Regions from separate parts of the Sphingomonas kaistensis genome, predicted to be linked through region 2. Evidence: predicted binding sites of a transcription regulator. Region 2 holds the regulator's gene; the other holds the start of a gene.
The links. The regulator LexA, encoded in region 2, represses DNA repair genes until DNA is damaged. The targets are predictions, from matches to a motif close to GTTCCNCNCTTGTTCT.
Positions count from the first base shown of each region.

Region 1: the regulator LexA is predicted to act here: its motif matches at 3,460-3,475, upstream of V6R86_RS04255 (ImuA family protein).

Region 1 covers NZ_CP145607.1:892,769-898,071, reverse strand. Annotated here, with positions in the region: gene V6R86_RS04265 (error-prone DNA polymerase) at 1-1,268, opposite strand, end outside; gene V6R86_RS04260 (DNA polymerase Y family protein) at 1,284-2,819, opposite strand; gene V6R86_RS04255 (ImuA family protein) at 2,743-3,360, opposite strand; gene fumC (class II fumarate hydratase) at 3,550-4,941, opposite strand; gene V6R86_RS04245 (SspB family protein) at 5,057-5,303, opposite strand, start outside.
Region 2 covers NZ_CP145607.1:1,686,008-1,691,310, forward strand. Annotated here, with positions in the region: gene uvrA (excinuclease ABC subunit UvrA) at 1-2,069, opposite strand, end outside; gene V6R86_RS08255 (hypothetical protein) at 2,204-2,362, opposite strand; gene V6R86_RS08260 (PRC-barrel domain-containing protein) at 2,427-2,990, opposite strand; gene lexA (transcriptional repressor LexA) at 3,147-3,806, opposite strand; gene V6R86_RS08270 (aminodeoxychorismate/anthranilate synthase component II) at 3,866-4,438, opposite strand; gene V6R86_RS08275 (peptidylprolyl isomerase) at 4,456-5,303, opposite strand, start outside.

The DNA.
Region 1 (5,303 bases), 790 kb from region 2:
TCGATGTCGGGCGGCTCCTTGCGCTCTTCGGAGATGAAACGTTCGAACAGGAGGTCGGTGTCGGCGGGATCGACCGCGGTGATCTGCAGGCAATAGCAGACCGCGCTGTTGGCGGCCGAGCCGCGGCCCTGGCACAGGATCGGCGGCTCGCACGACCGGGCGAACGCGACGATCGAATGGACCGTCAGGAAATAGCGGGCGAAGTTGAGCTTCTCGATGAGCTGGAGTTCGTGGCGGAGCTGGGCCGCGACCTTGTCGGGAACGCCGTGGGGATAGCGTTCGTCAGCGCCGTTCCAGGTCAGCACTTCAAGGTGGGCCTGGGGGCTCAAATTATCGGGGACGCTTTCGCGCGGATATTCGTATTTGAGCTCGTCGAGGCTGAAATGGAGCGCGTCGGCGAAGTCGCGGGTGGCGCGGAGCGCGTGGGGCCAGCGTTCGAACAGGCGGGCCATTTCCTCCGGGCCCTTGAGGTGGCGTTCGGCATTGGCGTGGAGGCGGAAGCCGGCTTCCTTGAGCGTGGTCTTTTCGCGGATGCAGGTCAGCACGTCCTGCAGCGGGCGCTTGGCCGGCGTGTGATAGTGGACGTCGTTGGACGCGAGGATGGTGCCGCCGACGCTCTTGGCGAGGCGGTCGAGCCGCTCGATCCGGGCGAGGTCGTCGCCGCGGTAGAGGTGGGTGGTGGCGATGTGGCGAAGCGCTGGGACAGCGGCGCGGACAAGCGGCAGCTGCGCCTCAAAGCGGTCGAGATCCTCGCCGGGCCAGGCGATGAAGGCGATCCCCTCGGCATGGGCGGCGACGTCGGCGAGGGTGAGGTCGCATTCGCCCTTGATCGCGCGGCCCTGCCCGAGGCTGAGCAGGCGCGAGAGACGGGCATAGCCTTCGCGGTCGATGGGGTAGGCGAGGAGTTCGATCTCGGCCGAGGGCGGGGCGTCGGCCGGCGTTTCGGCGCGGAGCGGAACCACGGTTGCGGTTGCGGCAAGCGGCGCGGCGACCACCAGCCGGCAGCCGATCAGCGGTGTCAGGCCCGCGGTCTTGGCATTGCTGTGGATCCGCACCACGCCCGCCAGCGTGTTGCGGTCGGCGACCCCGATCGCGTCCATGCCGAGGTTCATCGCCTGCGGGATCAGCTCCAGCGCGTCGGACGCACCGCGCAGGAACGAGAAGGGCGTGGTGACGCCGAGCTCGACGAACACGGCCTTCGGGATCGGCGGGAGCGGGCCTTCGCGCCATTCGAGACGGCGGCGGGCATAGCCTTCCTGTTCAGGCATGGCGGCGGCTCCGCATCATGCGAACAGGCCGTGGACGAACCAGGCGGGCGCGCCGCCGCGGCCGTCGCCGACCACCCCTTCGCGGAAGATCCAGAAGCGCTGTCCGCCCACGTCCTCGACCTTGTAATAATCGCGTAGCCGCGCGGTGGAGCGTTCGCGCCACCATTCGGGCGAGACGCGGCGCGGGCCAGCAGCGCGGGCGATGTCGTGGACCTTGCGGCGCCACATGAAGCGGCGCGGGAGGCCTTCGGGGGTCGCGTAGACGACGGTGATCAGCTCGGGCGTGTCGAGCAGGCGGGTGGGGTCGTCGGCCTGCGTGGCGGCGGGGTCGGCGGGCGCGGGCGCCGCGGCGATCCCTTCGGCCCAGCCGGCGGCGCGCTCGGGGAGATGGCTCTCGCACGGAGCCGGGCGGCGGACCTTGGCGGGGCCGAGGCGGACGCTCAGCCGGTCGATCAGCGCCGCGACCGCCAGTTCGCCCGACGCGTCGCCGAGCAGCGCATCCTGCGCGGAGTGGAGCCGCTCCCACCAGCGCACTTCGAGCGCAAAGGCGTCGATCCCGAAGCCGGGGTCGATCCCCTGCCGTTCGAGGATGCCCGACAGCAGGCGGTGGAGGTGGGCGGGCTCGCGGGAGGGAATCGAGGTCGCGACCTCGACCTCGCCCACGCTGCCGTCGACCCGAAAGGCGGTGAGCGCGAGGTGGCGGGCGCCGAGCTGGCGATGCTCGAGCTCGGCGGCGAGGCGGGGGACGAGCTCGGCCAGCGCTTCGGCGGAGGCTTGTTCGTGGACCACCGGTTCTTTCAGCGGGAGCAGGGCGCGTGGGGGCGGGTCGTCGGGCAGCGGCGTCAGCGGCTCAGGCTTGCGGCCGAGCGCGCGGTCTAGGGCGTCCAGCGGATGCTCGTCCTTGGGAAAACGGCGGGCAAGCGCTTTGCGCGGCACGCCGGCAAGATCGCCGATTTGCTTGAGGCCCAGACGCACCAGCATGTGGGTGGCTTGCGGCGACAGGCGCAGCGCCGCGACCGGCAGGGGCGCGAGGATGCGGGGCAGCACGTCGGGCTCGGTGAGACGAGCGGCGCGGCCGTAGCGGGCGAGCGCCCAAGCGGCCCCGGCGGTGGGGGCGATGGCGGTCGCCGCGCTCACCCCCATGGCGGCGAAGCGCGCGGCCATGTCGGCGCGCAAGGCTTCCTCGCCGCCGAACAGGTGGGCGACGCCGGTGACGTCGAGGCGCAGGGCGTCGGGGCCGTCGACCTCGACCAGCGGCGACCAGCGGCTGGCCCAGCGGGCGGCGGCGCGGAGCCAGGCGGCTTCGCCGGCAAGGTCGGCGGGTTCGGCTTCCAGCGCGGGGTCGAGCGCGCGGGCGTCGGCGAGGCGGGCGCCGGGCCACGCCCCGCGTTCGGCGGCGGCGGGGGTGACGGCGTGGATCAGTTGGCCGTGGCGGCCCTCGACGGTGAGGACGAGGGGGCGAGCGAGTTCGGCCTCAGGCGCGGCGCTGCCAGCCGCCCAGCGCTCGATCGGAAGGTTCGGCAGCCACAGGGAGCAGATCCGCCGGCTCATCGCCGACTACCCAGCTGGCGGGCGCGCGATGGCGCGAGCGGAACAGTTCGGCGGTCCAGCGCGGGCTGCCCGGCGCCTTGTGGTCGAAGGGATGGGCGGCGCTCGGGCCGCTCGCCAGCCGCCAGCGTTCGCGCGCACCCGACAGGTTGGCCGCGCCCTGTAGCCGGACCAGCCAGCAGGCGACCCCGAAGCGCTCCGCCGCGACTGCCAGCCGCCGCGTCGCGGTGAAGTCGAGCGCCTGCGGGTCGCCCCACAATTCCCCGATCACCCCGCCTAGCCCAGCGCATCGCAGCCCCTCCTCCATCGCCCACAAGGCGGTCTTGGCGTCGCGCGCCTCGACATGGATGAGGTTGGACCCGAGGCCCCCGAGCCCTGCGGCATGGACTCGCCCGCCTTCGAGGATCGCCATCCGTTCCTGCACCCACAGCACGGGCTTTGGCGCGGCGAGGTGGCGGAGGACAAAGCCGGTCCAGCCGGCATCGCGGGGCGAGGCGGGAAACAGTTCGGACAGGATCGCGCCCGCCGGCTGCAGCATGGCCACGGCCGGAAGGCGCGCTTCCGCACGCCCTTCGCTAGCCGCGCGGGAACCCCCGCCGGCGACGAGATGAAGACCTCGTTCCACACGACTCGCAACGCTCATGTTCTACTTTTGTTCTTATTCGCGCGAGTCCGCGAATAGAGTCAATCGGGCGACTCGACGAGCCGTCCTGAGCGTTGCGAGCGGGAAGGCCTAGCGCCCGATCATCGCTTCCGGCTGGACCACGCGGTCGAAGGTCTCGGCGTCGACCAGGCCGAGTTCGAGACCGGCTTCCTTCAGCGTCTGGCGGTTCTTGTGGGCGTGCTTGGCAATGGTCGCGGCATTGTCGTAGCCGATCTCGGGCGCCAGCGCGGTGACCAGCATCAGGCTGCGGCCAACCAGCTCGGCGATATGGTCCTCGTTCGCGGTCATGCCCTCGACGCAGCGTTCGGCGAAGCTGACCATTGCGATCGACAGCAGTTCGACCGAGCGCAGCACGTTGGAGCCGATCAGCGGCATGAACACGTTCAGCTCGAAATGCCCCTGCATGCCGCCGACGGTCACTGCCTGGCCGTTGCCGATCACCTGCGCGCAGACCATCGTCAGGCTTTCGACCTGCGTCGGATTGACCTTGCCCGGCATGATTGAGCTGCCCGGCTCGTTCTCGGGAAGGCTGAGTTCGCCAAGGCCCGAGCGCGGGCCGGAGCCGAGGAAGCGGATGTCGTTGCCGATCTTGGTCAGCGCCACCGCCAGCGTGGCGAGCGCGCCGTGGAAGAAGACCAGCCCGTCGCGGGCGGCCATTTCGGCGAACTTGTTGGGGGCAGGCTCGAACCGGCTGCCGGCGATGTCGGAGATGGCGGCGCACATGTCGTCGGACCAACCGGCGGGCGCATTGAGTCCGGTGCCGACCGCGGTGCCGCCGATGGCGAGCTTGCGAAGGTTGCCTTCGAGCGCGCCTTCGATCCGGGCGCGGCAGCTCTTGAGCTGCGCGGCGTACCCTGAAAATTCCTGGCCCAGCGTCAGCGGGGTCGCATCCTGCGTATGGGTGCGGCCGATCTTGACGATGCGGTCCCACTCCGTCGCCTTGGCGTCGAGCGCCGCGGTGAGGCGCTCGAGCGCGGGATAGAGCTGCTGTTCGGCGCTGAGCACCACCGCGACGTGCAGCGCGGTCGGGAAGCTGTCGTTGCTGCTCTGCGATTTGTTGACGTGATCGTTGGGGTGCACCGGGCTCTTGCCGCCCTTGCCGGACCCGAGCGCCTCGTTGGCAATGCCCGCGATCACCTCGTTGACGTTCATGTTGGTCTGGGTGCCGCTGCCGGTCTGCCAGATGGTCAGCGGGAACTGGTCGTCGTGGCTGCCCGCGATGATTGCCGAGGCCGCGCTTTCCATCGCGTCGGCGAGCTTGCCGTCGAGGCCGTGCTTGCGGTTCACCCGCGCCGCCGCCTGCTTGACGATCGCCTGGGCATGGACCAGCCGGATCGGCATCTGCTCGCGCTCGCCGAACGGGAAATTGCCGAGGCTGCGCTGCGTCTGCGCGCCCCAATAGCAATCGGCGGGAACCTCGATCGGGCCGAAGCTGTCGGTTTCGGTGCGGGTGTTGGTCATGGGTTTCCTCGTCTTGAGCTGCCTCGTCCTTGCGAGGAGCGGAGCGACGAAGCAATCCACTCGGGCGACCGCGAAGCTGGATTGCTTCGCTGCGCTCGCAATGACGACGGCTGGGTTATTTCTTGCGGGTGAAGTCGACCGAGACGACGTTCGAGCCGTCTTCCACCGGAACGGCGGTGGGCGCGTCGTTCTCGGGTTCGTCATGCTCTTCGTGGCCGTCGTTCTCGGCGCCATTGGCCTGAAACTTGAGGCTGAAGTCGACCGCCGGATCGACGAAATCGGTCACCGCCGCGAACGGCACGCGGAGCATCGCCGGAACGCCGCCGAAGCTCAGCCCGACGGTGAAGAAGTCGGGCGCGACA
Region 2 (5,303 bases):
GCGGCGGCGTAAAGGGTGTCGATGGTGAAACTCGATTTGCCCGAGCCGGAGACGCCGGTGATGCAGGTGAAGGTGCCGAGCGGCACGCTGGTGGTGACGCCGGTGAGGTTGTTTTCGCGCGCGTTGTGGACGGTGAGCTTTTTGCCCGAGCCTTTGCGGCGTTTGGCGGGCAGGGGGATCGAGCGGCGGCCGGAGAGATAGTCGGCGGTGAGGCTGCCTTCCTGTTTCATCAGGTCTTCAAGGCTGCCCGAATGAAGCACTTCGCCCCCGTGAACGCCGGCGCCGGGCCCCATGTCGATCACATGGTCGGCGGCGCGGATCGCGTCTTCGTCATGCTCGACCACCAGCACGGTGTTGCCGAGTGATTTGAGGCGCTGGAGGGTTTCGAGGAGGCGGTCGTTGTCCTTCTGGTGAAGGCCGATCGAGGGCTCGTCGAGGACGTAGAGGACGCCGGAAAGGCCGCTGCCGATCTGGCTGGCGAGGCGGATGCGCTGGCTTTCGCCGCCGGACAGGGTGCCCGAGGTGCGGTCGAGGTGGAGATAGTCGAGCCCGACATTGTGGAGGAAGCCCAGGCGCTCGTTGATCTCCTTCAGGATCGCGCGGGCGATTTCCTGGTGCTGGGGCGTCAATTTGGGTTCGAGCGCGCCGAACCAGGCATAGGCGTCGGCGACCGAGCGGCGGACGGCGATCGAGATGTCCTCGCCGGCGATCTTCACCGCGCGGGCTTCGGGCTTGAGGCGGGCGCCGTGGCAGGTTTCGCAGGCGTGGGCGGCCTGGTAGCGCGAGAGCTCTTCCTTCATCCACGCGGATTCGGTCTGGGCGAGGCGGCGGTTCAAATTGCCGATGACGCCTTCGAAGGCTTTCTTGACCTCGTAGCTCTTGCGGCCGTCGACGAAGCGCAGGGTGATCGCCTTGCCGCCGGTGCCGTGGAGGATCGCGCGGCTGTGTTCGGGATCGAGGTCCTTCCACGGGGTCTGGAGGTCGAAGCCGTAATGCTTCGCCAGGCTGCCGAGCACCTGCATGTAGTAGGGTGAGGGCGGGTTGCTCTTGGCCCACGGCACGACCGCGCCCTTGGCGAGGCTGAGGTCGTGGTTGGGGACGACGAGGTCCTCGTCGAACTCCATTCGCTCGCCAAGGCCGTCGCAGGCCGGGCAGGCGCCTTGCGGTGCGTTGAAGGAGAAGAGGCGCGGCTCGATCTCGGCGATGGTGAAGCCGGAGACGGGGCAGGCGAATTTTTCGGAGAAACAGATGCGGCCCGGGGGCGCGTTGGTGGCGAGGACAGCGCGGGTCGCGGCCTTTTCCAGCACTTCGGCGACGCCGGTGCGCTCGGTGCCCGCAGGCTCGGAAGCGGGGTCGGCGGGGTCGAGATAAGCGAGGCCGTCGGCGAGCTTCAACGCGGTCTCAAAGCTGTCGGCGAGGCGGGTCTGGATGCCGTCGCGCACCACGATGCGGTCGACCACCACCTCGATGTCATGCTTGTACTTCTTGTCGAGGGCGGGCGCCTCGTCGATCTCGTAAAAGGTGCCGTCGACGCGAACGCGGGTGAAGCCGGCGCGCTGCCATTCGAGCAGTTCCTTGCGATACTCGCCCTTGCGGCCGCGGACGACAGGGGCGAGCAGGTAGTGGCGGCTGCCTTCGGGCAAGGCCATCACCCGGTCGACCATTTGCGAGATTTGCTGGGCCTGGATCGGAAGCCCGGTGGCGGGCGAATAAGGGATACCGACGCGCGCCCACAGCAGGCGCATGTAATCGTAGATCTCGGTCACGGTGGCGACCGTCGAGCGAGGGTTGCGGCTGGTGGTCTTCTGTTCGATCGAGATGGCGGGCGAGAGGCCGTCGATATGCTCGACATCCGGCTTCTGCATCATCTCGAGGAACTGACGGGCATAGGCCGACAGGCTCTCGACGTAGCGGCGCTGTCCCTCGGCATAGATGGTGTCGAAGGCGAGCGAGGATTTGCCCGAGCCGGAGAGGCCGGTGATCACCGTCAACTGGTCGCGCGGGATCGAGACGTCCACGCCTTTGAGATTATGTTCGCGCGCGCCCTTGACGGTGATGTGAGTCAGCATGGAGGAGGTTTGTTCCGTTTTCGTTCTGGAAGCAAGCGCAAGGCGCTGGCGATAGGGCGAAATGGGAACGAGGGCCGCTCAGGGCAAGGCGGGTCGGTGTGGTTCGTATTGGCCTACAGCCTTAGATCAAATCCTTAATCGATCTGAGCTTTTACATCTTTGCGTTTGGCTCGCCTGACGCTGGCGGGGTCGCCAAACGGGAAACCAGGTTTCTTGCCCTGGAAGATCTCGGCGTCCGCGATTTGCGTGCGCAGGACGTTCGAATTGTCGCCGTAGAATAGCTTGCTGGTCACACCCACCCCCTGGCCCGGCCCCGCCGACCCTAGCGGGGCTGGCGGGGTGGGCAAGGTGGGGGGCTTAGCGGCGGACGCGGCCGGCGCGGTCGAGATCGCGGCCGTGCTCGCGGTCGCGGCGGCGGTTTTCGATGGTGTAGGCGACGTCGTCGGACGTGAAGTCGACGCGATAGCCGCCGCGGCGTTCGTCATAGCGCAGTTCTTCCCAGCGGACGGGGACCACTTCCTCGTCGAGGCCGAGGAAGCCGGTGGCATGGCTGAGGACGGCATAGCGGACCTGGCCGCGGACCTTGTCGATCATCAGTGCCTTGACGGTGCCGAGTCGGCGGTCGTCGCGGCCGTAGACGGGGGTGCCTTCGACCTTGCTCGAGGCGATGAGGTCGGGGGTTTCGTCGTAAGGGATGCCGCGGCGGGCGCGGTGGTCGTCGTCGCGGGCGATGCGCGTGTTGTCGCGGCGGCTGTCGAGGGTGTCGCGATCGTCACGGTAGCGGTCGGACGGGCCGCGGTCGTCGCGGCCGCCGCGGAAGAAGCCGCGACCCCAGCTGCGCGAGCGATCACGGTCGCGGTCGTAGCGGTCGTCGAGGGCGCGATCCTGGGAATTGTCGTCGGAAAAGCGGTCGTAGGCCATGGCTGGTGTCCTCCTGCGAAATGGGTACGCAGGAATAAAGCGGCACGGTGGGAAGGCGTTCCGCCGGTCAGCGGCGGATTGAGGCAGATCGGCGAAAGGAAACCGATGAGGCCAGCGCGTTAGGACTGAGGTCCCGGCCTGCGCCGGGACGACGGCTTAATGGTAACGGCGGATGAGGCCGGCGAGCTTGCCCTGGATCTTGACCCGGCGCGGGTCGTAGCGCTGCGGTTCGTGGGCGCGGTTGGCGGGGTCGAGGCGGACCATCTGGCCTTCGCGGCGGAAGGTCTTGAGCGTGGCTTCGGCGTCGTCGATCAGGGCGACGATGATCTCCCCCTCGCGCGCGGTGTCGGACTTGCGGATCAGGACATAGTCGCCATCGAGGATGCCCTCGTCGACCATCGAGTCCCCCGACACTTCCAGCGCATAATGTTCGCCCGGGCCGAGCAGGGCGGCGGGGACGGGAAAGCTGTCCTGGCCCTGCAGCGCCTCGATCGGGGTGCCGGCGGCGATACAGCCGGCGAGCGGCAGGTCGATGGTATCGTTGGCGGGAACCACGGCGCGCGGCTGCGGCGCGGCGGTCGGGGCGGGGGCCGACCCTTGGGTGTCGGGCAGGCGCACCACTTCCAGCGCGCGGGCGCGGTTGGGGAGGCGGCGGATGAACTGGCGTTCTTCGAGCGCGGAGATCAGGCGGTGGACCCCCGACTTGCTCTTGAGGTCGAGCGCTTCACGCATTTCGTCGAAACTGGGGCTGATGCCCGACGCCTTGAGCTGCTGGTCGATGTAGGTGAGCAGTTCGCGTTGTTTGACGGTGAGCATGGTTCACGAGGCCCTGTAGTGAACAGACGGGGAACGAGTAAGGAACGGATGCGGGGGTGTCAAGCGGGGGCGTGAGCGAGGCGCAGGAAGTTCGCCAGAAGCGCAAGGCCGTGCTCGCTGGCGATGCTTTCGGGGTGGAACTGGATGCCGTGAAGAGGGGCGGTACGGTGGGCGAGGGCCTGGACGGTGCCGTCACTGCCGTGGGCGGTCACGTGGAGGCTGTCGGGCACGTCGTTCGCCACGAGGCTGTGATAGCGGGCCATGGTGAGCGGAGAGGGGAGGCCCTCGAACAAACCGCTGCCGTCGTGCGTGATGCGGTCGGTCTTGCCGTGCATCGGCTCGGCCCGGGCAATCGCTGCGCCGGCGGCGAGTGCGATCGCTTGGTGGCCGAGGCAGACGCCGAGCAGGGGCTTTGCGGTCTCGATGCAAGCGGCGGCGAGCGCGACCGAGATGCCGGCGTCGGCGGGGTGGCCGGGACCGGGGCTGATCAGCAGCGGGCCGTCGTGGGCGAGCGCTTGCGTGACGGTGAGCGTGTCGGCCTGCGCCACCGTCACGGTCGCTCCTAGCTGGCGAAGGTAGTCGACCAGCGTGAAGGTGAAGCTGTCGTGATTGTCGACGACAAGGAGGTGCACGTCACTCCGGCGCCCCATTACTCCGCTTGGGCGCCGCCGCCGAGGATGCGGCTGCGGGCGGCGCGGATCGCGTCCTCATTACGGGAGACCCCAAGCTCCTTCTGCGCGGCGGCGAGCCATTGCAGCGCCAGTTCCTCGCCCGCGCTGCGCTGGAGGTTGGTGACTTCACCGGCGATCAGCTGCGGGTTGGAGGCGGCGTTGCCCGGCACCACCCGGTCGAGTTTGACGAGGTAAATGCCCGAGGGGCCCGCGGCGCGCTGCGCCTTGCCCGGCGCAAGGGTGAACAGGATGCGAAGCGGCGGGGGGACGTCCTGGCCCTGTTGCGCAAACTGGGCGAGAGCGCCGCGGCGCAGCTCGACCGCTTCGGGGGGCTTGACCCCGGAGACACCGGCGGCCGCGACCGCTTCGGCCAGCGAGCGGCCCTGGGCGACCTGCTGGAGGATGGCGGATGCGGCCGCATTGGCGCGGTCCTGCGCGCGCTTGGCGATGAAGTCGGTGCGGACCTGGTCCTGGATGCGGGCCAGCGGGGCCGGGGCGGCGGGGATCACTTCGGCGACGTCGACCAGCACATAGCCGCCGTCGTTGGGGAGCGGTTCGACCACCGGCTCGTCATCCGCGCCGATGTCGAAGCTGGCGCCCGGAACGGCGGCATATTCGGGCGGAAGCTTGAAGTCGGGCTGGTCGAAGGCAGCACCGGCGCGGGTCAGCGCGGGGGTGACGAGCACCGGCAGCCGGTTCGCAGTCGCGACCTCTTCGAAGGTGCGGCCGTCGGCGAGGCTGTCCTCGATCTTGCCGACAAGGTCGGCGATGGCGTTCTTGCGCTTTTCGGCGGTCAGCTGGGCGGCGATTTCGGCGCGGGCATCGG